Regions from separate parts of the Streptomyces sp. HUAS TT11 genome, predicted to be linked through region 2. Evidence: riboswitches for the same ligand, from Rfam matches in the RefSeq annotation. Region 2 holds a riboswitch; the other holds the start of a gene.
What was found. Region 2 has a riboswitch for glycine ahead of gcvT (glycine cleavage system aminomethyltransferase GcvT). Riboswitches for the same ligand answer to the same signal wherever they lie in the genome.
Positions count from the first base shown of each region.

Region 1: another riboswitch for glycine. It lies ahead of gcvP (aminomethyl-transferring glycine dehydrogenase); the one in region 2 lies ahead of gcvT (glycine cleavage system aminomethyltransferase GcvT).

Region 1 is NZ_CP196184.1:7,495,845-7,510,068, reverse strand. It holds gene gcvP (aminomethyl-transferring glycine dehydrogenase) at 1-1,221, opposite strand, end outside; glycine riboswitch at 1,399-1,494, opposite strand; gene ACSHXN_RS33605 (PRC-barrel domain-containing protein) at 1,609-1,977, shown strand; gene ACSHXN_RS33600 (DNA polymerase IV) at 2,074-3,471, opposite strand; gene ACSHXN_RS33595 (MerR family transcriptional regulator) at 3,524-4,159, opposite strand; gene ACSHXN_RS33590 (bifunctional nuclease family protein) at 4,652-5,125, opposite strand; gene ftsR (transcriptional regulator FtsR) at 5,210-5,965, opposite strand; gene ACSHXN_RS33580 (FHA domain-containing protein) at 5,984-6,769, opposite strand; gene ACSHXN_RS33575 (DUF881 domain-containing protein) at 6,918-7,784, opposite strand; gene ACSHXN_RS33570 (small basic family protein) at 7,790-8,122, opposite strand; gene ACSHXN_RS33565 (DUF881 domain-containing protein) at 8,119-8,955, opposite strand; gene ACSHXN_RS33560 (mannose-1-phosphate guanyltransferase) at 9,126-11,621, opposite strand; gene ACSHXN_RS33555 (CDP-alcohol phosphatidyltransferase family protein) at 11,735-12,343, opposite strand; rRNA gene rrf (5S ribosomal RNA) at 12,514-12,630, opposite strand; rRNA gene ACSHXN_RS33545 (23S ribosomal RNA) at 12,720-14,224, opposite strand, start outside.
Region 2 is NZ_CP196184.1:3,081,921-3,096,144, forward strand. It holds gene ACSHXN_RS13735 (ABC transporter substrate-binding protein) at 1-840, opposite strand, end outside; gene ACSHXN_RS13740 (ABC transporter permease) at 868-1,866, opposite strand; gene ACSHXN_RS13745 (enhanced serine sensitivity protein SseB C-terminal domain-containing protein) at 3,017-3,817, opposite strand; gene ACSHXN_RS13750 (enhanced serine sensitivity protein SseB) at 4,086-4,877, opposite strand; gene ACSHXN_RS13755 (AAA family ATPase) at 4,941-5,618, opposite strand; glycine riboswitch at 5,788-5,890, shown strand; gene gcvT (glycine cleavage system aminomethyltransferase GcvT) at 6,070-7,191, shown strand; gene gcvH (glycine cleavage system protein GcvH) at 7,301-7,678, shown strand; gene glyA (serine hydroxymethyltransferase) at 7,695-8,957, shown strand; gene ACSHXN_RS13775 (L-serine ammonia-lyase) at 9,047-10,414, shown strand; gene ACSHXN_RS13780 (glycoside hydrolase family 25 protein) at 10,648-11,205, shown strand; gene ACSHXN_RS13785 (NADPH-dependent F420 reductase) at 11,272-11,973, opposite strand; gene ACSHXN_RS13790 (EF-hand domain-containing protein) at 12,142-12,354, opposite strand; gene ACSHXN_RS13795 (MerR family transcriptional regulator) at 12,419-13,330, opposite strand; gene ACSHXN_RS13800 (GNAT family N-acetyltransferase) at 13,386-14,024, shown strand; gene ACSHXN_RS13805 (YncE family protein) at 14,059-14,224, opposite strand, start outside.

The DNA.
Region 1 (14,224 bases), 4.4 Mb from region 2:
CGCGTCGGCGCGGCCGGGCACCCGCACGGTCAGGGTGTCGAAGTAGGCGCCGTGGACGACCTCCACCCCGCCGGCGGTGAGACCCGCCGCGAGGATCGCCGCGTACCGGTGGGTGCGCCGTGCGATGGTCCGCAGACCCTCCGGCCCGTGGTAGACGGCGTACATACCGGCCATCACGGCCAGCAGCACCTGGGCGGTGCAGATGTTGCTCGTCGCCTTCTCACGGCGGATGTGCTGCTCACGGGTCTGCAGGGCGAGCCGGTAGGCCTTGTGGCCGTCGGCGTCCACGGAGACGCCCACGAGCCGGCCGGGCAGGCTGCGGGCGAACTTCTCGCGCACCGCCATGTATCCGGCGTGCGGTCCGCCGAAGCCCATCGGCACACCGAAGCGCTGGGTGGTGCCCACGGCGATGTCCGCGCCCAGCTCACCGGGCGAGGTGAGCAGGGTCAGCGCCAGCAGATCGGCCGCGACGGTGACGACCGCGCCCAGCTCGTGCGCCTGCTCGATGACCGGCCTGATGTCGCGTACGGCACCGGAGGCGCCCGGGTACTGGATCAGTACGCCGTTGATCTCCCGCTCCGCCATCTCGGCCGGGATGCCCTCGCCGAGGTCGGCGACGACGACCTCCACGCCGGTCGGCTCGGCACGGGTCCGGATCACGGCGATCGTCTGCGGAAGGGCGTCCGCGTCGATCAGGAAGAGGCCCTTCTTGTTCCGGCCCATGCGGCGGGACAGCGCCATCGCCTCGGCGGCGGCCGTGCCCTCGTCGAGGAGGGAGGCGCCGGAGGTCGGCAGACCGGTGAGGTCGGCCACCATGGTCTGGAAGTTCAGCAGGGCCTCGAGGCGGCCCTGGGAGATCTCCGGCTGGTAGGGCGTGTACGCCGTGTACCAGGCCGGGTTCTCCATCACGTTCCGCAGGATCACCGGCGGCGTGAAGGTCCCGTAGTAGCCGAGGCCGATCATGGAGTCGAGGACCTGGTTGCGATCGGCGAGCGAGCGCAGCTCGGCCAGCACCTCGCGCTCGGTGCGCGCACCCGGAAGGTTAAGGGCGTCCGTGTTCTTGATCACATCCGGGACCGCTGCGGACGTGAGCTCGTCGAGCGAGCCGTAGCCGACCTGCGCGAGCATCTTCGCGCGGGACTCGAGGTCGGGACCGATGTGGCGCTGCTCGAAGGGCGTCCCTCGTTCGAGCTCGGTGAGGGGAATGCGGTGGGCGGTCATTGCGGAGGCCTCCTGGTCTGACGCGACCTTCGAGGGGCACCACGGCACGGGTACCCCGACGGCCTCCCCCTCTGTCATTTCAACCTGAGAGCTTCACCGGTCCGCCCGAAGGCGTTCCGGCTTTCACCGTCGGTGAGAGCGGAAGCCGTCGACACCCGCCCTGCTTTCCAGAGTGACCTCGTCCATGCGGTACGTGTGCCTGAGAGATTCCGGGGAGGGTTTGCTCCTTCGGCGCCTCCGGTTCACTCCGGAGGACTCTCCCGCACGGGGTCAGCAGCCGCTAGCCAGACTACCAGCGGCGACAACACAGGCACCTTCGAGTGGCCGCCTTCCAGAATGTGCTCTTTCGTAGTGCTTACGGATGCGTTGCGACCTGCTGGAGGGACCGTGAAGACCGATATCGATCCGCGGAGTCTGATCGGCCGCAAGGCGTTCGATCGCAACGGGAACAAGATCGGCACGATCGACGAGGTGTATCTCGACGACGCGACCGGTGCGCCCGAGTGGGCGGCCATACGTACGGGCCTGTTCAGCAGGGACGCGTTCGTCCCCCTGGAACCCAGCGAACTCGTGGAGGGTGCGCTGTGGATCCCCTTCGAGCGCTCTCTGATCAAGGACGCTCCCGACTTCGGCGTCGGACGCCATCTCTCCCCCGAGCAGGAACTGCAGCTCTACCACCACTACGGGCTCGATGTGACGTCTCCCCCACCGCCGGACCGCGATTTCGGGCATCTGGCGGGGTCGGACGAGACCTGAGGTTCCTTCAAAGGCCCGGTACCCCTCAATGACCCGCCCGGCCCTGAAGCGTGGCCGTCCCGATCGGGGCCGTGCCGGCGCCGGCCCCTCCCGTGGTCAGTCCCCGGCCGCCGATGTCACCGCCCGCGGCTCCGTGGGCTCGGGTCTTCGCGGCACCAGCGGCAGCGGATCCGCCGACTCGAGACGGGTGTCGTCGGTGCGGAACGTGCGCACCCGGCCCGGCTCGGAGTGCGGTGTCTCGAACCGCACCGTGACCCGGCCGAGACCACTGCCCTGCACCCACCCGTGCCCGTACTCGGCGTGCCGTACGTCCTGGCCCGCGCGCCAGATGTGCTCCGGGGGCGGAGCCGGCTCCTCCTCGGGCGTCTCGGCCGTCTCCCCCTCTTCCGGGTGCTCCTCGGCGCGTGCGTCCCCCGCGGCCAGGTGGGCCTGGGCGAAGAGGTCCTCCTGGGTGTAGTCGGCGAGGCCGCTGACCCCGACGCCGAGCAGCCGCACCCCGCCGGTCGTGTCCACGGACTCCAGCAGCCGCCCGGCGGCCTCCCGCACCACCGCGGGGTCGTCCGTGGGCCCGCGCAGGGTCTCGGACCGGGTCAGCGTCGAGAAGTCGTACCTGCGGACCTTGAGCACGATGGTGCGACCCGACAGGCCGGCCTCCCGCAGCCTGCGGACACAGCGGTCCGCGAGCCGCTGCACCTCAAGCCCGACGCGGACCCGGTCGTGGATGTCCACGTCGTAGGTGTCCTCGACCGACACCGACTTGGCCTCCCGCTCGGCCACCACCGGCCGCTCGTCCCGAGCGAGAGCCATGGCGTACAGGGCGTGCCCGTGGGCCTTGCCCAGCAGCCGCACGAGTTCGTCCTCGCCCGCCTCGGCGATCTCGTCGACCGTGGTGATCCCGGCGCGGCGCAGATGGTCGCCGGTGGCGGGACCGACGCCCGGCAGCGTGCGCACCGGCATCGGGCCGAGCATCGCGCGCTCGGTACCCGGACGGATCAGCACCAGGCCGTCCGGCTTGGCCTCCTCGGAGCCGATCTTCGCGAGCATCTTCGAGGCGGCGAGCCCCACCGAGCCCGTCAGGCCTGTGCTGTCACGGATGTCCGCGCGCAGCTTCACCCCCGTGCGGCGGGCCGACTCCTCGTCCCAGGCGGCTCCACCGGCCTCCAGATCCACGAACGCCTCGTCCAGGCTCAACGGCTCCACGAGCGGAGACAGCCCCCTCAGCAGCGCCATCACCTGCTCGCTGATCTCCCGGTAGAAGCCGAATCGCGGCACCAGATACGCGGCGTGCGGCGCGAGGCGGCGGGCCTGCGCCATCGGCATCGCCGAGTGCACTCCGAAGACCCGCGCCTCGTACGAAGCCGTGGCCACCACTCCGCGAGGACCGAGCCCACCCACGATCACGGCCTTGTCGCGCAGGCTCGGCTTGGACGCCTGCTCCGCCGAGGCGTAGAAGGCATCCATGTCGAGATGCAGGATCGTGGGCGCGGTTCTCACATCTCCGATGCTGCCCTACGCCACTGACACTTCGCCCGGGTCCCGGGGCCGCTCAGCCGGCCCGGTTGCGCCGCCGTGCCAGTTCGTCCCCGGGGTGGTGGCCGACGATGGTCTCGCCCGTGTCGATGTGCTCGCCGTGCAACTGGGAGAGCGCGTTCTCCACGTCCCGCCACACCACGCCGACGGCGATTCCGAAGATGCCCTGGCCGCCCTGGAGCAGTGCGTGGACCTCGTCCGGCGACGTGCACTCGTAGACCGTCGCGCCGTCGCTCATCAGCGTCATCCGCTCCAGGTCACGGAAACCGCGCTCCCTGAGGTGCTGCACGGTGGTGCGGATGTTCTGCAGGGAGACGCCGGTGTCCAGGAAGCGCTTGACGATCTTCAGGACGACCACGTCCCGGAAGCTGTAGAGCCGCTGCGTCCCCGATCCGTAAGCGGGTCGCACGCTCGGTTCGACGAGCCCCGTCCTGGCCCAGTAGTCCAGTTGGCGGTAGGTGATGCCCGCGGCGGCGCACGCCGTCGGACCCCGATAGCCCATCTGCTCGGAAGCCGCCCCTTCGTCGCCCGGCGCGGCCGTCGGCCGCTGAGGGGCGGAGCCGGTCGCGCTGCCGTGAAGCGGGTGCGGGCCACTCTCCCCCAGACTCCGTCCGGGGGCACCCCCAGCCGTACCGCCGCCGCTGATTCTCACGCCGACCTCCGTCCTTGACCTGCCTTCTCGACGGTAGGCAGTCACCAAGGGCACGTCAACGATCGCCACACTCGGCACGCCGAGTGATAATCACCCCAGGAGTGGTTTCCCGCGCCCTTCCGCGGGGAAAGGCTAGCCGAATGCTTCGTCGGCGGCCTCCGAGATATGGCACGAGCCCCCGGCATGTGCTTCAGTGCGCGCCCGCGTGCTCCTCCCCGCCACACCCATTCGACGATCTTGGGAACGCCGGATCCTCGTCGGCCGTCGCGACCGGCGACCGCGCCCATCCGCTCCGGTGACCGTGACCCCACGGCACCGTCGTGCCGGGGCTCTCGGCGGCGGTTCCGCTCAGAACTCCCGACGGAGCGCGACCGTCACGGGCTGCCTCCGGCACCACACGGAGCACAAAGATCCCCGGAGTCGCATCAGGCGACTCACGTCACACGAATCCCGACCGGCACACACCCTCGGCCCGTCACCGAGGGGAAACCGTCACTGGCTGCTCGTGCCGAAGTCCTCGGGGGAGATCTGGTCGAGGAACTCGCGGAACTTCTCGACCTCGTCCTCCTGCTCGTCCGGGATCGCGATGCCCGCGTCGTCGAGCACTCCGTCACTGCCGTAGATCGGCGTGCCGGTGCGCAGCGCCAGCGCTATGGCGTCGGAGGGGCGCGCGCTCACCTCGACACCGCTGGCGAAGACCAGCTCCGCATAGAAGACGCCCTCACGCAGATCCGTGATGCGCACTTCCGTGAGCTCCTGGCCGACGGCCTCCAGCACGTCCTTGAACAGGTCGTGGGTCAGCGGCCGAGCCGGGGCCATGCCCTGCTGGGCGAACGCGATCGCCGTCGCCTCCCCGGGGCCGATCCAGATGGGGAGGTAGCGATCGCCTCCCACTTCGCGCAGGAGCACGATCGGCTGGTTGGAGGGCATCTCGACCCGGACACCTACGACATCGAGCTCGTTCACACAGCAACCCTAGGCCGTGCCCGGGATATTTGGGTAGTCGGGCACGGATCGGCCCATCGATCCGCCGCCGGCGAACAGCCCGGCTCAGGGCAGCCGCACACCCAGCGCGGACTGGATCAGAGCGGCGTGCAGCTTCACCGCCAGCCCGGCCAGCTCCTTGGTGCGCGCCTCGGCATGCGCCCTGGTCTGGGGGTTGCGGTGGAGTCGCAGCGGTGCCACCACCTGGTCCACGAGCCCCGCCTCGCGGTCGGCCGCCGCCTTCATCACCCGCAGGTGTCGCGGCTCGATCCCATGGCGGCCGAGTTCCGCCACGAGAGTGGCCACCGTGATGGTCTCCGCGTCGTACACACCTTCCGGAAGCGGTACGACAAGGCCGTACGACTCCCACTCCTCGAGCTGCTCCACGCTGATCCCGGTGGCGGTCAGCAGCTCGTCACGCGCGATCCGGGCGACCGAGGGGGTGTCGGTCTCGCCCAGGAGGTCCCCCAGCGGCTCCCCCTCGCCCAGGTCACGGGGACGGCCCAAGGACGGGAGGCGGACTTCCTCGCCCCGCTCCAGGGCGTCCAGGTGCTCACGAATGACCTTGAGCGGCAGATAGTGGTCCCGCTGCATCCTCAGCACATGACCGAGGCGCTCGACGTCGCGCCTGCTGAACTTGCGATACCCCGAAGCGGTGCGCTGCGGCTCGATGAGCCCCTCGGACTCCAGGAAGCGGATCTTGGAGATGGTGACTTCGGGGAATTCCTCGCGCAGCACGTTCAGCACGGCGCCGATGCTCATCGGCCCGTTGCCCGTGGCGGCGGTGCCGTTGTCGGCACCGCCGCTCGGTGTGTGAAGCATGGACCCTTCCCTGGCGGGTCAGATGCCCCGCGGACTCGCGTAGAAGACCAGCCTGTACTTGCCGATCTGCACCTCGTCGCCGTTGGTGAGCGCGACCTGGTCGATGCGCTCGCGGTTGACGTACGTACCGTTCAGGCTGCCGACGTCGGCCACCGTGAACGACCCGTCCGGGCTGCGCCGGAACTCCACGTGCCGGCGCGAGACAGTCACATCATCCAGGAAGATGTCGCTCTGGGGGTGACGCCCCGCCGTGGTCAGATCACTGTCCAGCAGGAAGCGGCTGCCCGAGTTGGGACCGCGGCGCACGACCAGCAGCGCCGAACCGGCCGGCAGCGCGTCGACGGCCGCCTGCGCCTCCGGGGACAGCGTCGGCACCGACGTCTGACCGGTGGCCTCCGCGTCGTAGGCCTCCAGACCCGAGATCGAGATCGTGGAGGTCGTCTCCGACGCACGCTCCGGGATCGCGCCCGCTCGCAGCGGAGCACCGCAGTTGGAGCAGAAGCGGCTGTTGTCCGCGTTGCGGTGACCGCACCTTGTACACACGAGGGCCGACATGTCCCCGAAACCTATGCGGCCGGACGCACCGGGGTCAACAGACGCCGCGCCCTGACCTCCCGAAATGCCACCACCCGGACCAGCGACCTGGTCACGGAACAGGGGGCGGTGCCCCTCTGCTTCTCCCGGCTGGGCACGATGACGGGCAGTCGCGTTCTCGCCGCCCTCTCGCGCACTCTTGCCGAACAACTTCGCAAACAACTTCACGGGCGATTCCCCTTGACCGAAACAGACCCGCCCGTGGGGCAGGACGAACCCTGATTACATATACCGACCGACCCGGACATCCTCACAACGTCCGTATCCACCAGACAGTTTCCACCACGCACCCCCCATTCGGTGCGCCGACCCCCCGCAACCTCATGCCCTTGCCCGACCGCCTCCATGCACCGCCGGTTCACTGGGAGGACGATCGAGCGTAGTCAGGCTGCTCGGCCGCCCGCAAGGCATCCACGATGATCTTCGTGGAACGCTCCACGGTGACTGTGGCCTGCTCCTTCTCCAGTGTCTGCACCACGCCTCCGGGGATGTTGAGCGCGGGCTCGAGGTCCTGGGGCTTGCCGATGACCTGGAAACGATAGGGCTGGCTGATCTTGTTCCCGTCGACGCTCACGCCCTTCCCGGAGTCCGACAGGTAGGTGCTTGCGACGACCCTCACCCCGTTCACCTGGATCGCCTCCGCGCCGGCCGCGCGCAGTTCCTGGATCGCGTCGAGCAGCATGTCCGCCTGGACCGTTCCCTTCGTGTCCTGGATGGTCATCGTGATGCCGGGGCCCTGTGCCGACACCGTGCCCGCGAGGATGCCGAGTTGTTTCTCCTTCTCGGCGGTCTGCTTGCGAGCCTCCTCGGCCCGGTCCGAGCTGTTCTCCAGCTCGGACCGCTGGTCCTCAAGTCCCTGCTTCTCGTCCTGAAGACGCTGCGTACGGTCGTCGAGTTCATCCAGGATGCGTACGAGATCCTCCTGGCGCGCGCCGCGCAGGGCGCTGCCGCTGTCGCTGTTGGAGGCGACCTGGACTGCCAGACCGAAGCCGAGGCCGAACAGCAGGAGCGCGACGATGAGTTGGGCCCGCGAAACACGCGGCGGCCACAGACCCTGGGCAAGGCGCTGACGGCCGGTGAGCGCCGACTCGGGTTCCTTCGGCTCCTCGGTCTCCTCCACCACCCCGGGCGTGTCGGCGGCCGCCGGCCTCTCCTGGGGCAGTTCCTTGCGCAACCGGTGCTCGGGGCCGCGCGGCGTCCCGGGAGTCTCTTCCTCGTTGTTCATCGCCCTCACGCCCGGAACACATGGCGACGGATCGCCGCGGCGTTGGAGAAGATGCGGATGCCGAGGACGACCACGACACCCGTGGACAGCTGGGCCCCGACGCCCAACTTGTCGCCGAGGAACACGATCAGCGCCGCCACCACCACGTTCGACAGGAACGACACCACGAAGACCTTGTCGTCGAAGATCCCGTCGAGCATGGCCCGCAGACCACCGAACACGGCGTCGAGTGCCGCCACGACGGCGATCGGCAGGTACGGCTCGACGACCGCCGGAATCTCGGGTCGGACCAACAGCCCGACCACGACTCCGACGACGAGACCCAGTACGGCGATCACGATGTGCCCTTCTCTGTGGTCGGCTGTGCTGTACGTACGATCACACTCGTAGCGGCAGGCAGCCGGACGTCGCCCTCGACCGAAATGCCGGTCCTGATCCCGTAGTTCTCCTGCAGCGCGTGCAGATACAACCCGTCGGCGCTGTTCTGGAACCTGGTACTGAGCCGGTCGCCGTCCCCCACCGCGAGCACCGTGTACGGCGGCACCAGCGGCCTGTTGTCGACCAGTATCGCGTCGCCCGCGGCCCGGACCGCCGAGAGCGCCGTCAGCCGCTGCCCGTTGATGGAGATCGCTTCGGCGCCCGACTCCCACAGACCGTTGACGACCCGCTGCATATCGCGGTCCCGGACCCGGCCGGTGTCGGAGAAGTCGGAGGTCTCCCGGGGATCGCCGTTGCCACCCGAGGTGGCTTCCTTGGCGTCGTTCACCACGAGCTTCACGCCGGGACCGTGCACGGCGACCGCGCCCGACAGGACCCCGACAAGATCGGCCGCGTCCGAACCGCCGTCCCTCTCCAGGGCCGACCGCTGCCGTGCGCTGACGTCGTCGCGCAACGTGTCCACCGTGCCCTCGAGCTTGTCGGCGGCCGCGGTCTCGCTCTGGATGCGGTCGATGAGCTCCTGGCGCTCCTTCGCGACCGTCGGGGCGGCCACCCGCGCCTGCGCGGCGCCCACGGTCACCACGAGGCCGGCAAGCACCAAACCGGCCGCGAGCCCGAGCTTGGCCCGCACCGTCCTCGGCAGGCCGCCCTCACCCTCGGTCTGCTTCCGGGCGGCAGCCTCGGCGTATCCGTCGTCGAGGCTGTGATCCATGACGTTGGTGAGCAACGACATGGAAGCGTCCGGACGCGGGGAGCGCCCTGGTGTGCTCCGAACGGGGGGCGGCTGCGGCATGGGGCACATAGTCGCATGTCGTGAGCGCATACTCCGAATGGCCCCGCCCGCGTGCCGGACACACCCCCTCGGGGGTACATGTCCGGCACGCCGGCGTGTCGCGTCTTCCTTTATCGGCCGGCGCTGTCCACGACCGCCGCCCACTCGTCGAGCAGGGCCTGCGCGGAGGCGTCGTCGGGGCCCTCGGCCCACAGGTGGGTGACGGCCTCGGCGGGGTCGGGCAGCACCAGCACCCACCGCCCGTCGGTCTCCACGACCCGCACGCCGTCGGTCGTGTCCACGAACCGCTCTCCGGCCTCCTCCACGACACGACGCATGACCAGGCCCTTGACGGCCCAGGGCGTCGCGAGATCGCGCTTGAGGACGTGCGCCCGCGGAATCCGCGCGTCGATCTGGCTGAGGGTGAGCTGTGTCCTCGCCACCAGCCCGATCAGCCGCACGAACGCCGCCGTGCCGTCGAAGACGCTGCTGAACTCCGGCACGATGAAGCCACCGCGCCCGTCGCCGCCGAAGATGGTCGACTCCTCGCCGCCGACGCGCGTGAGGTCGTCGGGTGACGTGGTGGTCCATTCGACCTGTGTCCCGTGATACGCCGCCACCTGCTCGGCGATCCGGGTCGTCGTCACCGGCAGCGCCACCTTCCCGCTGCGCCGCTCCGCGGCCACCAGGTCGAGCATCACCAGCAGCGCACGGTCGTCCTCGACGATCCGACCCTTCTCGTCGACGAGCGACAACCGCTCGCCGACCGGGTCGAACCGCACGCCGAAAGCGGCGCGCGACGAAGCGACGATCTCGCCGAGCCGCACGAGCCCCGAACGGCGGGTGTCGGCGCTCTCCGTGGGACGGGACTCGTCAAGACCGGGATTGATCGTCAGCGAGTCCACACCGAGCTTGCCGAGCAGGCTCGGCAGAACCAGTCCCGCGCTGCCGTTCGAGGCGTCCACGACGACCTTGAGTCCCGACTCGGCTATCCCCGACGTGTCCACGCTGCGCAGCAGCGATCCGGTGTACGAGTCGAAGACGCTCGACGGGAAGTACAGGTCGCCGATCTCCCCGGGGAAGGCACGCCGGTACTCCTGCCGCGCGAACACACGGTCGAGCTTCCGCTGCCCGCCCTGCGACAGATCCGCGCCCTGTCCGTCGAAGAACATGATGTCGACGGAGTCCGGCACACCGGGGGAGGTCCGGATCATGATGCCGCCGGCGCTGCCGCGCGCGGTCTGCTGCCGCGCCACGGGCAACGGGACGTTCTCCAGGTCCCGTACGTCGATGGCGCTCGCCTGGAGCGCCGAGATCACCGCACGCTTCAGCGCCCGCGCACCCCGGGAGTGGTCCCGGGCGGTGGTGACGGTGGACCCCTTCTTGAGCGTGGTGGCGTACGCACCGGCGAGTCGCACGGCCAGTTCCGGGGTGATCTCGACGTTCAGGATCCCGGACACACCGCGGGCGCCGAAGAGATGCGCCTGCCCTCGGGACTCCCAGATGACCGAGGTGTTGACGAAGGCCCCCGCCTCGATGGTCTTGAACGGGTAGACCCGCACATTGCCCTGGACGATCGATTCCTCGCCGATGAGGCATTCGTCGCCGATGACGGCGCCGTCCTCGATCCGGGCCGCCCGCATGATGTCGGTGTTCTTCCCGACCACGCAGCCCCGCAGATTGCTGTGCTGGCCGATGTACACGTTGTCGTGGACAACGGCCTTGTGCAGAAAGGCTCCGCTCTTCACGACGACGTTGGACCCGACGACGGTGTGCTCGCGGATTTCCGAGCCGGCCTCGACCTTGGCGTAGTCACCGATGTAGAGCGGTCCGCGCAGGACGGCCTCCGGATGCACCTCCGCGCCTTCGGCGACCCATACGCCCGGGGAGAGCTCGAAGCCGTCGATCTCGACGTCGACCTTGCCCTCCAGGACATCGGCCTGGGCCTTCACATAGCTCTCGTGGGTACCGACGTCCTCCCAGTACCCCTCGGCGACATAGCCGTAGATCGGCTTGCCTTCCTTCATCAACTGCGGGAAGACGTCGCCGGACCAGTCGACCGGAACATCGGGCTCGACGTAGCCGAAGACCTCGGGCTCCATCACATAGATCCCGGTGTTCACGGTGTCCGAGAAGACCTGACCCCAGGTCGGCTTCTCAAGGAAGCGCTCGACCTTTCCTTCGTCGTCGACGATGGTGATGCCGAATTCCAGCGGATTGGGGACGCGAGTCAGACAGACGGTGACCAGCGCGCCCTTTTCCTTGTGGAAATTGATCAGATCCGTGAGGTCGAAGTCGGTCAGGGCATCACCGGAGATGACGAGGAACGTGTCGTCCTTCAGTGCTTCCTCTGCGTTCTTGACGCTCCCGGCGGTACCGAGTGGCTTCTCCTCATTGGCATAGGTGAGCTCCATGCCGAGCTCTTCACCGTCTCCGAAGTAGTTCTTGACCAAAGAGGCCAAGAACTGCACGGTGACGACGGTCTCGTTGAGCCCATGCCTTTTGAGCAGCCGCAGCACATGCTCCATAATCGGCCGGTTCACCACCGGCAGGAGCGGCTTGGGCATGCTCGAGGTCATCGGACGAAGGCGCGTGCCTTCGCCTCCGGCCATCACGACGGCCTTCATGTCGGAAGCGTCCTCCTCTAAGAGACGACGGTCCAGCCGACTTCACCCGTCTAGATTGTCCCGCAGTTTCCGCGCGCGGGCCATCGAGCCGCTACAGCTGCCAAACGGCGGGCTCAATCGACCATGGCGTCCGCCCTGACAAGGCGGCGGACCTGGACCACGTAGAGGACTCCTGCCCACCAGTACAGGGTTGTACCCCACCCTGCGAACGCCCATCCGAAAATGGCAGCGAGTGACGCGATCCATCCGCTTCCGTCACTGAGAAGCAGAAGTGGGAACGCGTACATGAGGTTGAACGTGGCTGCCTTCCCGAGGAAGTTCACCTGGGGCGGCGGATAGCCGTGGCGTCTGAGGACGCCGACCATCACGAGCAGGACCAGCTCGCGGGCGACAAGGACGGCGGTCAACCACAGGGGCAGAATCTCGCGCCAGGTGAGGCCCACGAGAGTGGACGCGATGTAGAGCCGGTCGGCCGCGGGATCGAGCAGCCGGCCGAGGCTGCTGATCTGGTTCCAGCGGCGGGCCAGTTTGCCGTCGAGATAGTCGCTGACGCCGCTCAGCACGAGAACGAGCAGCGCCCAGCCGTCGCTCTTCGGCCCGCCGAACTCCGGCCTGAGGATCAGCCACAGGAAGATGGGCACGCCGACGAGACGCGCCATGCTGAGGATGTTCGGGATGGTGAGGACCCGGTCCGTCTGAACACGGGTCTCCTGGACCTCCACCCGGGGGCCTCCTGCGGGAAACGAGCCAACGATGCCCCCTGACCTTACCCGCAGGGTTCGCACGACGGTGAGGAGGGGGTGGGAAACCGAGGAAACCGCTGTGGACCTGGAAATCGGTCCGGAAATGCGGAAAACCCCGTACCAACGGTACGGGGTTTCCCTCACAATTTGTTCGGCGGTGTCCTACTCTCCCACAGGGTCCCCCCTGCAGTACCATCGGCGCTGAAAGGCTTAGCTTCCGGGTTCGGAATGTAACCGGGCGTTTCCCTCACGCTATGACCACCGAAACACTATGAAACAGAACGCCACACCACCCGAAAAAATCCGGGCGGGGCTGTTCGTGGTTTCAGAACCAACACAGTGGACGCGAGCCTCTATGGACAAGCCCTCGGCCTATTAGTACCGGTCACCTCCACACGTTACCGTGCTTCCAGATCCGGCCTATCAACCCAGTCGTCTACTGGGAGCCTTACCCCATCAAGTGGGTGGGAGTCCTCATCTCGAAGCAGGCTTCCCGCTTAGATGCTTTCAGCGGTTATCCCTCCCGAACGTAGCCAACCAGCCATGCCCTTGGCAGAACAACTGGCACACCAGAGGTTCGTCCGTCCCGGTCCTCTCGTACTAGGGACAGCCCTTCTCAAGACTCCTACGCGCACAGCGGATAGGGACCGAACTGTCTCACGACGTTCTAAACCCAGCTCGCGTACCGCTTTAATGGGCGAACAGCCCAACCCTTGGGACCGACTCCAGCCCCAGGATGCGACGAGCCGACATCGAGGTGCCAAACCATCCCGTCGATATGGACTCTTGGGGAAGATCAGCCTGTTATCCCCGGGGTACCTTTTATCCGTTGAGCGACGGCGCTTCCACAAGCCACCGCCGGATCACTAGTCCCGACTTTCGTCCCTGCTCGACCCGTCGGTCTCACAGTCAAGCTCCCTTGTGCACTTACACTCAACACCTGATTGCCAACCAGGCTGAGGGAACCTTTGGGCGCCTCCGTTACCCTTTAGGAGGCAACCGCCCCAGTTAAACTACCCATCAGACACTGTCCCCGATCCGGATCACGGACCCGGGTTAGACATCCAGCACGACCAGACTGGTATTTCAACGACGACTCCACAACCACTGGCGTGGCTGCTTCAAAGTCTCCCAGCTATCCTACACAAGCCGAACCGAACACCAATATCAAACTGTAGTAAAGGTCCCGGGGTCTTTCCGTCCTGCTGCGCGAAACGAGCATCTTTACTCGTAGTGCAATTTCACCGGGCCTATGGTTGAGACAGTCGAGAAGTCGTTACGCCATTCGTGCAGGTCGGAACTTACCCGACAAGGAATTTCGCTACCTTAGGATGGTTATAGTTACCACCGCCGTTTACTGGCGCTTAAGTTCTCAGCTTCGCCCACCCGAAAGTGAGCTAACCGGTCCCCTTAACGTTCCAGCACCGGGCAGGCGTCAGTCCGTATACATCGCCTTACGGCTTCGCACGGACCTGTGTTTTTAGTAAACAGTCGCTTCTCGCTGGTCTCTGCGGCCACCCCCAGCTCGAGCAGCAAGTGCTCTCACCAAGCGTGGCCCCCCTTCTCCCGAAGTTACGGGGGCATTTTGCCGAGTTCCTTAACCATAGTTCACCCGAACGCCTCGGTATTCTCTACCAGACCACCTGAGTCGGTTTAGGGTACGGGCCGCCATGAAACTCGCTAGAGGCTTTTCTCGACAGCATAGGATCATCCACTTCACCACAATCGGCTCGGCATCAGGTCTCAGCCACACATACGACGGATTTACCTATCGCACGGCCTACACCCTTACCCCGGGACAACCACCGCCCGGGATGGACTACCTTCCTGCGTCACCCCATCACTCACCTACTACCACCT
Region 2 (14,224 bases):
GACCTTGAACTTGACGTTGATCTTGTCCGGCAGCGCCTTGCGGATCGGGTCCGACTTCGGGTCCCAGTTCGGGTTGCGGACGAGGGAGGCGCTGGCGCCCTCCTCGTACGACTGGAACTTGTAGGGGCCCGAGGACACGATGTGCTGGACGTACTTGGCGCCGTCGTCCTTCGCCGCCGGCACGGGGGCCGTCTGGGAGAAGGTGGCCAGGTAGTCGAAGTCCGCGAACGGCTTCGCCAGGTGGAAGACGATCGTCTGGTCGTCCGGCGTCTCGATGGACTTCAGGCCATCGGGCGACTTGTCCTTGTAGGGACCCTTGTACTTGTCGCCGCCCTCGAGGTAGGCCTTGAAGTACGTCGGGCCGTTGGAGAGGGCCTCGGGCGCGAAGTTGGAGCGCTCGATCGCGTACTTGACGTCCTTGGACGTGATCGGCGTGCCGTCCTCGAACTTCAGGCCGGCACGCAGGTGGTACGTCCAGGTCTTGGCGTCGGCGCTGGCCTTGCCGAGGGACTCGGCGAGGTCCGGGACGACCGTGAGGCCGTCCTTGCCGGGGGCCGGCTTGAACGTGACGAGCGTACGCGCGTAGAGACGCGAGAAGTTCTGCACGAAGCCGTAGTACGTGTTGCCCGGGTCCAGGGAGTCCGGCACGTCCGAGTCCTCGAGGTTGACCGTCCCCCCCTTCTTGCTCGACGCGTTGACGATGGAGTCCAGCGCCGCGTCCTTCTTGGCGTTACCGCCGTTGCTGCTGTTGTTGCCGCCTCCGCCGCCGCCGCACGCGGCAGCGCCCAGCGAGAGCGCGATGACCGTCGCCACGGCGGCGGTTACCCTTCTCGTCTTCACGTGAGGAAAGCCCCCTCTATCGATGGATCACTTGCTGCGAGGATCGAGCGCATCACGCAGCCCGTCACCCAGCAGGTTGAATGCCAGGACGGTGATGAAGATCGCCATACCGGGCACGAACATGTACTGCGGATCTGCGGTGTAGAGATCCACGGCGTTGCTGAGCATGCCGCCCCAGGAGGCCTGCGGCGGAGCGATACCGACTCCGAGGAAGCTCAGCGCGGCCTCGAAGAGAATGTTCGTCGGAATGATCAGCGTCGAGTAGACGAGGATCGGTGCGACGAGGTTGGGGAGCAGCTCCCGGAACAGGATGTACGGGCCGCGGGCACCCAGGCTGTGGGCGGCCTCCACGAACTCCCTGCGCCGCAGCGTCATCGTCTGGGCGCGCACGATACGACCGATGTAGGGCCAGCTGAAGAAGCCGATCACGAAGATCAGCACGCAGATGCGCAGCGACAGGCCGTTCAGGCCGAAGAAGCCGTCCTGCACCGAGGCAGAGATGGCGATGGCGAAGAGCAGCAGCGGGAACGCCAGGAAGGTGTCCATGAGCCGGCTGATGATGCTGTCGATCCAGCCGCCGTAGTAGCCGGCGACGACGCCCAGCACGGTACCGATGACCACCGAAAGGAGCGTGGCACCGCCCGCGACCAGGAGCGAGACCCAGGAACCGTCGATGATGCGGGCGAGCATGTCGCGGCCGTACTGCGGGTCCACGCCCAGCGGGTGGGCCCAACTCATGCCGCCCCAGGCGCCCTTCGGCGCCAGCAGCGCAGGGTCGATGAGGTCCTGGTGGAACTTGTCGGGGTCGAGCCCGAAGATCCACTCGATCGGCTTGGCGAGCACCGCCATCAGCACCAGCAGGATGACGACGATGCCACCTGCCACCGCCACCTTGTCCCGCTTGAACCGGGTCCAGGCGATCTGGCTGAGGGAACGCCCCTCGATCTGGCTCTTCTTGGCCCCGGCGAGCACAGATTCGGGCGGCGCTCCGGCCTCCGCGCCGGTGGTCTCGATCGGTGCGGTCACAATGACCTGACCCCTCTGGCCGGTGGTCACCGGCCTTTGTCCGCCGCTGTGGGCGGCTTGATTCGCTTACGTGCTCCGCGGCGGCCGCACGATGGTGGCGGCTCAACTGTCCAACTGATCCAGTGATTGGTTCGATCGCAGGATCGATGGCCTCGCGTCTGAGAGGCGAGTCTTCAACGCGTTCACGATCACGCGCCAGGTCTGATGGAGAAAGTATGCGCAACCGTGATGACGACTGGGGGATTCTGTTATCCGGACAACGAGGAGCGCCTACCGGACGAGGGGCCGCCGAAACCTCGCCCGCGAAACATCCGACACTCCCGCACCGTTCGCACCTCGCGGTTGCAGCACTTGCAGGCCAGGAGGCCGGGAGTGCGCCGGCAGGGGTTTTCCCCCGTTGCGGGGCACTCCGATGCATCATGCACCGAAATTCCGGAGCCACCTCGCTTTCCTGCCAGCGAAGCTTTGCGATCCGGCGCGCGATCGCCACGGGCCCTCGGACGGCGGCCGCTGCCGGGTGCCGGGCAGGTCTTCACGGCCACGACGCCGGAGCGGGCGCCTCACCCCGGGTCGTGCTCGACGACATGCGTCGTCCGGGCCCGTCCCGCCGGCCGGAGACGAGCTGACACCCGGTCAGTATGACGCCGTACCTGCGGAACAGACCCTGTCTGTTGGGGAGAATCCGCACCGGGAACGATTCGCCTGTTGTGAGGGGGTCGCGGGTCCCCTGGCACCGAGTGCCTTCACGGAGGACGGGCGGCGCAGGCGGACACCGTTGACGGTCCTGTACGGGGCTGCGCCGCCGTCACCGCGCTTCGGGACCATGATCACGAGTTCGTCCGCCAGGCGGCCTTCCGCGGGCCGTCGAGCCCGGCACGCATCGTCGACCGGGGTGGACGGCGTACGGCGGCACCGCCGCCAGTGGTCATCGCGCAAGGGCATCCTGATGGGCAACTCGCCCGCAGCGCAGCACTGTTGAACGCGCCGAGCCGCGTGCGCGGCGAGGGGAGCTGCCCCGCGCGGCAGACGCGCATCCTCGGCCCTGGCTGCTGCCGCGCCGAACGCCGCGCCGCTGCGGCAGACACGTCGACGGCAGCGGCCGGCGCGGCGAGCGGTGCGGCGGGGAAGGAGAGGGAAAGGAAGAGGGAGGTCAGTAGCCCCCGCCGACCGGCGGATACCCGTAGCCTCCGGCCGCGGGAGCCTGGACCGGGGCCGCATGGGCCTCACGGTCGTAGAACGGGCGGGCGCCGGCGCGCAACCACAGCACGACGGGGTCGTAGTCGTCGGACATCACGACGGTCGAGACGGGCAGGCCGTCGGGCACGGCGCCGATCGACTGCTGCATCATCGCGCGTACCGAGTCGACGGCGGGCGGCGAGGTGTCGTACACATCCAGGCCGATCGCCAGGTACGGCGCGCCGAGGGCGGGCTGCACCCAGGCCCGGCGCAGCGAGCGGAGCGCGGGAGTGCGGTGCGCGTTCTGCGCGAGGAGGGCGTAGAACTGCGGGATCTCGATGGCCGGTTCGGACAGCCGCAGCGGTCCGGCGGGCTGGCGCTCGAGACCGGTGGCGATCCGTCGCAGATCCGGCCAGGGGATGCCGACACCGCCGCCCGGTGCGTGCGGGTTGAGCCACAGCCCGTAGTGGTCCGGGTAGAGGGTGCGGGCCACGTCGAGGCCGTCGACCACTTCGTACGAGCGGTTCCAGCCGCTGGCCGAGAGCTCCTGGGCGGAGGTGACACAGGGCGCGTAGCCGTGGCCGCCCACCTCCATGTTCCCGTACTGGGCGTCGGGGGAACCGGCCTGGCCGTGCCAGAGCAGCATCCAGACCTGGCCGGACGACGGGTTCGCGAGCGCGCGAAGAAGCGCCTCGTAGGCGTCGTAACGCCCGGGCGTCACCTGGCGCAGCATGTGCTCGACCTGCCCGGCCGCGGCCGTGCCCGACGCGCTCACCCTCTACCGCCCCTTCACCACGAACCTGACAACCCCGAAGGATGGCTCCGGAGCGTCGGCGCGAACCGAGCCGCACCGCCCCGACCGAGCCATTCTTCCTTGCCCGGGGACACCGCACCCCCATGTGGATCGCCGCGGGCCGGCCCCCGGCCGGTCGCGAGCTTCCCCCGCTCCGGCCATGAAACCAGGTTAAGGCGCCATCTTGACAGCAACTTGACGAGCGCCGCCCCACATCGTCCGGGCGTCGGGCGCCGCGCTCGCCGACGATTCAGTAACCGTACTGGTAGAAGGGGCGCACCCGCTCGCGCATCCAGTCCCCCACCGGGTCCTGCGCCACGTCCAGGAACACCATGTTCACGGGTGTCCTCACCGGAACCCGGCCGAGCGCCCGGCCGAGCGCGTCCAGCGCGGGGGTCCGCGCGTCCGGTCCCGAGGCGACGAGCTCGACGCCTATGAACATCACCGGGTCGGTGGTCTCGATGGCGGCCAGGCAGCGGCGCGCGCTCATCACCACCCCGGTCGCGGCGAACTCGGCGGAGGCGGCGGCCAGGAAGTCGACCGGTTCCTCCTGCCAGTCCGGTTCGAAGAGACGGACCCGGCCGCCGCTCACGAGGCCGTCCAGCGCGGTCGTCCCGGCACGGCACAACTCGGCCACCGCGTCCGGCGGCACCGGCACACCGACCACCCCGCCCGGGTTGACCGCGATCCCGACCTGCGCGGGCAGCCCGCGGGCGAACTCGACGGCGGGGGCGATCGTGAACGACATGTGGTTGCCGACGACCTGGCGGAACTGCTCCTCCGAGCTGAACACCGGGACGAACACCTGTCCCTCGATCTCCAGCGTGGGCAGGTCCAGCGGGCCGCTGTGCGGGCCGCCGTCACCGGGCAGCGGCACCCAGAGGAAGCTGCGACCGAGTACCTCGATGATCCGGCCGCCCGCCCCGGGCACGCCGAGGGAGGCGGAGAGCACCTCCTCCAGTTCGTTGCCGGGCCATCCGCCGTGCGGATGGGGCTGTGCCTGTGGGGGGAAGTCCGCGGGAAGGTCCGCCGGAAGATCCATCTGCTTACCGCCTGCTCAGAACCACTGCTGTGGCACAAAAGGCTAGCGGGTGCGCGCGGACGGTCATTCGGTCGCGAAGTCGATCCGGCGCAGGACGTCCGCCGCGTCCCGGTCGAGCAGCACCGCCGAGCCGCAGCCCTCGGGCAGCCGGCCCTGCTCGACGGAGCGCAGCAGACGGCGGGTGACCCTGCGGTGCCTGAGGAACGCGTACCGCGAGACGCCGCGGCCGCGCGCCTGCTGTCCGTCCAGGGCCGTGTCCGTGGAGACGTCGAGCACAAGAAGCCGGAGCGTGCCGCCGCGGCGCCGTGCCGAGCGGGCCAGCCAGCCGCGGACCCAGGGCTGGGTGCCGCAGTCGTGCACGACGACCCCGGTACCCGAGCGCAGGGCGCGGTGCAGACCCACGTAGTGCGCCAGACGGACGAGGGGGCGGTAGACCGCGTAGGGAAGGAAGCGGGCCAGACGGGTGTCCCAGCGGTCCCTGGTGTCCTGGGAGTCGACCCGGACACCTCGCACGGCGCGCCGCATCAGCGTGGACTTGCCGCTGCCGGGCAGACCCGTGACGACGACGATGTCGCCCGCGGGGAAGGTGAGCCCGTGCGGGCTGCGGCCCGCACGGTCGCGCAGATCGCGGACCACGCCCTTGCGCAGCTCTCCGCAGGCACCCCGCGCCGGGGCACCGGGCTGCCCGGACACCGCGAGGCCCGAGGTCGTGGCGTACACCGTCGTCCTGTTCACCGTCATCGCCCTCCCCATGGGTCAGGAAGTTGCCTGCCCGTCGAGTGTAAAGAGAAGGTAATGCGCTGGTCTCTCGTTTTCATGCTGGTGCCGCCACAAGCCGGTCACAGATGCCGCCCTGCCACCACGCGGCGAGGCGTGCAATGATGTGCGCGCCAACTGCATACCGGCCGCTTGAATCCGCGCGGGAGAGTTCCTGGCACACGTCTGTGTGCCGGACGCCGAAGGAGCAAGTCCCTCCCTTGAATCTCTCAGGCCCCCGATACCGCGCGGGCGAGGCACATCTGGAAAGCGAGCCGCCTCCGGTGGCTCCACCCAAGGTGCAAGCCCTGACGACCCGTCTCGGGAGTCATGGCGAACCTCTCAGGTTCCGATGACAGATGGGGAGGAACGACCTCGCCCTCCCCTGCGCCCGGCTCGCCCGTGCGAGGGACCCATCGCCCCGGGAGCACAACCGATGAGCAGCAACAGCCCCCTGCGCCGTACCGCGCTCGATGCCCTGCATCGTTCGCTGGGCGCGACGATGACCGACTTCGCCGGCTGGGACATGCCCCTGCGGTACCGCTCCGAGCGTGACGAGCACCTGGCCGTGCGTACGAAGGCAGGTCTGTTCGACCTCTCGCACATGGGTGAGATCACCGTCACCGGGCCCCAGGCGAACCAGCTCCTCGATCACGCCCTGGTCGGCAACATCTCCTCCGTCGGGGTCGGCCGCGCCCGCTACACCATGATCTGCCAGGAGGACGGCGGCATCCTGGACGACCTGATCGTGTACCGGCTCGGCGAGCAGGAGTACATGGTCGTCGCCAACGCCTCCAACGCCCGGATCGTGCTGGACGCGCTCACGGAACGGGCCGCCGGATTCGAGGCCGAGGTGCGCGACGACCGGGACGCCTACGCGCTGATCGCCGTACAGGGCCCCGAGTCCCCCGGCATCCTGAAGTCGCTGACCGACGCCGACCTCGACGGACTGAAGTACTACGCGGGGCTGCCCGGCACGGTCGCCGGCGTCCCGGCGCTCATCGCCCGCACCGGCTACACCGGGGAGGACGGCTTCGAGCTGTTCGTCGCTCCGGAGCACGCCGAGAAGCTGTGGCTCGCGCTGACGGAGGCGGGCTCGCCGGTGGGCCTCATCCCCTGCGGCCTCTCCTGCCGGGACACGCTGCGCCTCGAGGCGGGCATGCCGCTGTACGGCCACGAGCTCACCACGGCCCTGACCCCGTTCGACGCCGGACTGGGCCGGGTCGTGAAGTTCGACAAGGCGGGCGACTTCGTGGGGCGCGAGGCCCTGCTCCGGGCCGCCGAGCGCGCCGAGCAGAACCCGCCGCGCGTCCTGGTCGGCCTGGTCGCCGAGGGCCGTCGCGTCCCGCGCGCGGGTTACACGGTCGTATCGGGCGGCGAGGTGATCGGCGAGGTCACCTCGGGCGCGCCCTCCCCCACGCTGGGCAAGCCGATCGCGATGGCGTACGTCGACGCCGCGCACTGCGCGCCGGGCGCCCCCGGGGTCGGGGTGGACATCCGGGGCAGCCACGAGCCGTACGAGGTCGTGGCGCTGCCGTTCTACAAGCGCCAGAAGTAGAGACTGGGCCAGGGCGGACGGGACCGCGATCGCGTCCGTCCCCTGCTCACGAGCGTCTCCATCAGTCCCCCATCACCACACTCCTCCCACTTACAGGAGAATTCAGGCCATGAGCAACCCCCAGCAGCTGCGTTACAGCAAGGAGCACGAGTGGCTGTCGGCCGCCGAGGACGGCGTCGCGACGGTCGGTATCACCGAGCACGCGGCCAACGCCCTCGGCGATGTCGTGTTCGTCCAGCTCCCGGAGGTCGGTGACACGGTGGCCGCGGGCGAAACCTGCGGCGAGCTGGAGTCGACCAAGTCGGTGAGCGACCTCTACTCACCGGTCGGCGGCGAGGTCACGGCGGTCAACGAGGACGTGGTCGACGACCCGTCGCTGGTGAACTCCGCCCCCTTCGCGGGCGGCTGGCTGTTCAAGGTGCGCGTCACGGAGGAGCCCGCCGACCTGCTCACCGCCGACGAGTACGACGCTCACATCGCCGGCTGAGGAGTCACAGCACCACATGTCGCTTCTGAACACACCCCTGCACGAGCTCGACCCGGACGTCGCCGCGGCCGTCGACGCCGAGCTGGACCGCCAGCAGTCCACCCTCGAGATGATCGCCTCGGAGAACTTCGCCCCGGTCGCGGTCATGGAGGCGCAGGGCTCGGTCCTCACCAACAAGTACGCCGAGGGCTACCCCGGCCGCCGCTACTACGGCGGCTGCGAGCACGTCGACGTGGTCGAGCAGATCGCCATCGACCGCATCAAGGAACTCTTCGGCGCCGAGCACGCCAATGTGCAGCCGCACTCCGGCGCGCAGGCGAACGCGGCCGCGATGTTCGCTCTGCTGCAGCCCGGCGACACGATCATGGGTCTCAACCTCGCGCACGGCGGGCACCTGACCCACGGAATGAAGATCAACTTCTCCGGCAAGCTCTACAACGTGGTCGCCTACCACGTCGGCGACGGCGGTGTCGTCGACATGGACGAGGTCGAGCGCCTGGCCAAGGAGAACCGGCCGAAGCTGATCGTGGCCGGCTGGTCCGCCTATCCGCGGCAGCTGGACTTCGCCGCCTTCCGCCGGATCGCGGACAAGGTCGGCGCGTACCTCATGGTCGACATGGCGCACTTCGCCGGTCTCGTCGCGGCGGGCCTGCACCCGAACCCGGTGCCGCACGCCCATGTGGTCACCACCACGACCCACAAGACGCTGGGCGGCCCTCGCGGTGGTGTGATCCTGTCCACCGCCGAGCTGGCCAAGAAGATCAACTCCGCGGTCTTCCCCGGTCAGCAGGGCGGACCGCTGGAACACGTGATCGCCGCCAAGGCGGTCGCCTTCAAGATCGCCGGCACCGAGGAGTTCAGGGAGCGGCAGCGGCGGACCCTGGAGGGCGCCCGGATCCTCGCCGAGCGTCTGGTGAAGGACGACGTCAGGGCCGTGGGTGTGGACGTGCTGTCCGGGGGCACCGATGTGCACCTCGTCCTCGTCGACCTGCGCGACTCCGAGCTCGACGGACAGCAGGCCGAGGACCGGCTGCACGAGGTCGGCATCACGGTCAACCGCAACGCGATCCCGAACGACCCGCGCCCGCCGATGGTCACCTCGGGCCTGCGCATCGGCACGCCCGCCCTGGCGACCCGCGGCTTCACGGCCGCGGACTTCGCCGAGGTCGCCGACGTCATCGCGGAGACGCTCAAGCCGTCCTACGACGCGCAGGCGCTGAAGGCCCGGGTCACGGCCCTGGCCGGCAAGCACCCGCTGTACCCGGGCCTGCGGAAGTAAGACACCCCGGGGCATCGCGCACACTGGAAGCACATGCTCGTGCGCGGTGCCCCGCCCCCAGCACCACCCCCTGCACCTGAGGAGTCACCGTGGCCATCTCGGTCTTCGACCTGTTCTCGATCGGTATCGGCCCGTCCAGCTCCCACACGGTCGGCCCCATGCGCGCTGCGCGCATGTTCGCCCTGCGGCTGCGCAACGAGGGCCTGCTGGACTCGGCCGGGTCCATACGGGCGGAGCTGTACGGCTCGCTCGGCGCCACCGGCCACGGCCACGGCACGCCCAAGGCGGTGCTGCTCGGCCTGGAGGGCGACTCGCCGCGCACGGTGGATGTGGAGACCGCCGACCAGCGGGTGGAGGACATCAGGACCACCGGCCGGATCCGGCTGCTCGGCGAGCACGAGATCGCCTTCTCCTTCGACGACGACCTGGTCCTGCACCGGCGCGAGACGCTCCCCTACCACGCGAACGGCATGACGCTGTGGGCGTTCGACGCCTCCGGCGACGAGCTGCTGTCGAAGACGTACTACTCCGTGGGCGGCGGCTTCGTCGTCGACGAGGACGCGGTGGGCGCGGACCGCATCAAGCTGGACGACACGGTGCTCAAATACCCCTTCCGCACGGGCGACGAGCTGCTGCGCCTGACGAAGGAGACGGGCCTGTCGATCTCGTCGCTGATGCTGGAGAACGAGCGGGCCTGGCGCACGGAGGAGGAGATCCACGAGGGCCTGCTGGAGATCTGGCGGGTGATGCAGGCGTGCGTGGCGCGCGGCATGTCGCGTGAGGGCATCCTGCCGGGCGGCCTGCGGGTGCGTCGGCGTGCGGCCGTCACCGCCCGCCAGCTGCGCGCCGAGGGCGACCCGCTCTCCCGCGCCATGGAGTGGATCACGCTCTACGCGATGGCCGTGAACGAGGAGAACGCGGCGGGCGGCCGTGTGGTCACGGCCCCGACGAACGGCGCCGCGGGCATCATCCCCGCCGTACTGCACTACTACATCAACTTCGTGCCCGGTGCCGACGAGGAGGGGGTCGTGCGCTTCCTGCTCGCCGCCGGCGCGATCGGCATGCTCTTCAAGGAGAACGCGTCCATCTCCGGTGCGGAGGTCGGCTGCCAGGGCGAGGTCGGCTCGGCCTGCTCGATGGCGGCGGGCGCGCTCGCGGAGGTGCTGGGCGGCACGCCGGAGCAGGTCGAGAACGCGGCCGAGATCGGCATGGAGCACAACCTCGGCCTGACCTGCGACCCGGTCGGCGGTCTGGTGCAGATCCCGTGCATCGAGCGCAACGGCATGGCGGCGGTCAAGGCCGTCACGGCGGCCCGCATGGCGATGCGCGGCGACGGCAGCCACAAGGTCTCCCTCGACAAGGTCATCAAGACCATGAAGGAGACCGGTGCCGACATGAGCGTGAAGTACAAGGAGACGGCGCGCGGCGGTCTCGCCGTGAACATCATCGAGTGCTGACGGGCGCCGGCCGACCCGGCTTCCGCCAACTCGCTCTCGCCTGAGCGAAGTTGGCGAGTGCGAAGGCGAGGGCGGCCGCGGGACCCGAAGGCACCGACCGCGGCCTCGGCCCGATCCGCCCGCAGTCAGGCCGTCAACCAGGGCTGAACATCCAGCTTTTGGGGCATATCACCCGTGTCATGGTGACAAGGCAACCATCCCTGTCCCCCACCGGCACACTTCAGGGAGCCCCCATGCTGCGAGGCATCGACATCAGCGCCTACCAATCGTCCTCGTACGACACGGACGGCCTCTCCTTCGTCTTCATCAAGGCGACGGAGGGGCGTTCCTATGTGAATCCCAGACTCACCGCACAGACGAAGACCGCACGGGACGCCGGCTGCGTGGTCGGCTTCTACCACTTCCTGTGGCCCGGCAACATCTCCGCGCAGGCGGACTACTTCGTCGGCAACGCCCCGGAGAGGGCCGGCGATCTGCTGGCCGTTGACTGGGAGACGACCGGCGACGGCACGCACGCGAGCAACGCCGAGAAGGACCAGTTCATCCGCAGGATCAAACAACTCCGGCCGCACAACCGGGTTCTGCTCTATGCGAGCCGCAACTTCTGGCTGAACATCGACACCACCTCGTACGCCGGCGACGGTCTGTGGATCGCCGACTACGTGACGGCGGGCAAGCCCCGCATCAAGGCGAAGTGGCTCTTCCACCAGTACACCTCCGACCCCCTGGACCGGGACGTCGCCGACTTCACGAGCAGAGCCGCCCTGGGCACGTGGGCGGCCGGAGGGTGACCGCGCGCCGCGCGGGGCCCGGTGAGGAACGGCCGCCGACCGGGTCCACGTGCCCCAGGGGTGGCCCTAGCCGCGGAACTCCGGCGTGCGCTCGGGCGAGGCCTCGGCCAGCGCCTCGGTGACGGCTCCGGTGCCCGCCCGCAGCCCGTAGACCGGGGTGTTGGGCTGCTGGCGCCAGGAGTCGTCGATGCCGCCCGCGTCGACCGTGTCGAAGCCGAGGGCGTCGATGAGGTCCCGCACCCGGTGCTTGGCCGCCTCGTCGTCGCCCGCGACCGGCAGCGCCATGCGGTCGGGGTCGCCGGCCGGGCGCGGGCGCTCCAGGATGTCCTGGGCGAAGGTGCCGTTGAAGGCCTTGACGACCGGGTGGCCGATCTGCCGTTCGGTCCAGCGGCTCTCGGTGAGGCCGTCGTCCTCGATGCCCGCGATCCTGCCGTCCCGCTCCCGGGGGTAGTAGTTGCCGGTGTCGATCACGGCAACCCCCGGCGCCGCCCCGTCCAGCAGCCCGGACGGCAGGTTCGGGACCGCCTTCACCGGGACCGTGATCACGACCACCTCGGCGTCGCGGGCCGCCTCCGCGACGGTGACGGGGGTCGCACCCGTCTCCTCGGCCAGTGCGGTGAGGGTGTGCGGGCCACGGGAGTTGGCCACGGAGACGTCGTGCCCGAGGGCGGTGAGCCGCCGGGTGAGATTGCCGCCGATGTTGCCCGCGCCGATGATGCCGATCTTCATGACTCGCCTCGCCCTTCCGGGGGGTCGGTGTCCTTGCACAGCGTTGTGGGGAGCACCAACCTCCGGTTCCGTCGGACTATTCCGGACGTACGCCGTCGGGGTGACCCCGTTCGGGCGAGGCCGGGTGCGGCGCGGCTCCAAGGGCGGGTACGACGAGGGGGGTGTCCTTGACCCGGCCGGGTCAAGGACACCCCCCTCGTCATCGGTTCAGTTGCTCAGGTAGGTCCAGAACTCGTCGAACGACAGGACCTTGTCGCCGTTGAGGTCGCGGGTCCTGATGACCGCCTCCGCCACCGTGTCGGTGACGTTCCAGTCGCCCCCCTGGGCCAGGGCTGACTTGAACTCGGCGGCGGTGATGAATCCGTCACCGTCCGCATCGATCCGCTCGAACTGCTTGCGTGCTTCCTCGATGTCCGCCACCGATCCGCCCCTTCATGGTGCCTCTGCCGTCACGTCGTACGGCCGTCCTGCTGACGAGGTCAGATTAACGGCCCGTCCGCGCCCTCAGTACGGCGACCACCCAGGCGAACTCCTCCCTGTGCTGCGGTGCCGGCTGCCCGTTGACGACGCACAGCAGTTCCCGGTAGCGGGCGACCCGTCCGTCGAAGGCCGTCTCCATGCGGTCCTGTACGGCGGCCAGGTCGGCGTCCCCGAGCAGGTCGTGCAGCACCGGACCGGCTTCCGGGGCCTCCGGGGCGATCCCGCGCTCCCGTGCCGCCCCCACCAACTCCACCAGGCGCTTGACGAACCACAGGGATGCCCCGGCGGGAACGTCGGGTCCCCGGTCCGCGGCGTTGAACTCGGTGGCCTTCCGCATCGTGGCCCGGAACTCCGGGTCCTGGAGCATCTCGGCGAGTTCCACCCAGGCGTCGACCTGCTCGGGTGTCGGGTCCTCCGGCAGGTCCGCCGCGGAACGCCGCATCCGCTCCCGGATCGCCGGGTCCACGGTGTCGAGCCCGTGGAGCAGCTCCTCCACGAACTCCTCCATGATCCGTTTCCGCTCGGCCGCCGACAGCCTCGCCAGTTTGTTCATCAGGGTCATCTCCTCCGCACTCGAGCCACGTCGCGCCACGGTCGACAGCACCGCCCGGGTCACCTTCAGAGCGCCGATCTGCGCGTCCAGGGCCGCCACGTGCGCGGCCGCCACCTCGGCGACCGTCGCCTCGCCGCCCAGCACCCTGCGCACGTCCTCCAGGCCGAGACCCAGTTCGCGCAGGGTGCGGATCAGCTCGAGGCGGGCCACGGATGCGGCGTCGTACAACCGGTAGCCGCCCGAGGAGCGGGCCACCGGGGGCAGGGCGCCCTCGTCCGACCAGTAGCGGATGGTGCGGACGGTCAGTCCGGTAGCCCTGGCCAGTTCGCCGATGGTGAAAAGGCCGGTGCCGTTCTCGATCATGTCTGCGAGTGTGGGCCTTCCAGTGGGTGGAGACTCAAGCCGAGGAGACGCACTCATGGCCGACGGCCTGCGGGACATTCTGGACGCCGCCGCGCGGGACGTCTTCCCTCCGGCGGACGGCGGCACCACGGTCGTGCGCCAGCACTCCCCGCGTGACGCGGGGATCATCGCCTTCACCGCGCACTCCGTCGTGTTCACGGACGAGGATCCGGACTGGGTGCTCGGAACACTGCGGGGCATCGAGTGCGACGCGCTGGCCGCGACGATGAACGCCCGATTCCTCGCCGCCTTCATGGCACGCACCGGGCGCACGACCGACACGATCGACGTGCTCGTGGTCGGTTCCGCACAGGCAGGTGAACCGCCGTTGCCGCTGCGGCGGATCGACGACCCGGGTCATCCCCGGGTGGTCGCCTCGCGCAGGCGCCGGGACGACGTGCGGGTGTGGACCGCACAAGGCGGTCTGCTCGTCCTCGGGCGCGGGGTGGCCGGACGCCTGGAGGTCGCCGTCGAGGTGGCCCCGGAGGCACGGCAGCGGGGGCTGGGACGTGCGCTGGTCTCGGCGGCGCGGCGGTTGAGCGGGGGCGAACCGGTGTGGGCCCAGGTGTCGGCGGGCAACGCCCGCAGTCTGCGCGCGTTCCAGGCGGCCGGATACCGCCCGGTGGCGTCGGAGGCGCTCTTCCTCGCGCCCTGACGTGTACCGGGCCGACGCCACGACGGGCCGTGTGTCATCGGAAGACACCCGTGTGTCCCAGCGAGTAACGGCCGGGCTGCGGGTACACGGCGAGGCCGTGCGGACCGCTGCCCACCTTGATGCGGGCCAGTTGACGCCCGGTCCGGGTGTCGATCGCGTACACCTCGGAGTTGTAGCGCCCGGAGAGCCACAGCACCGTG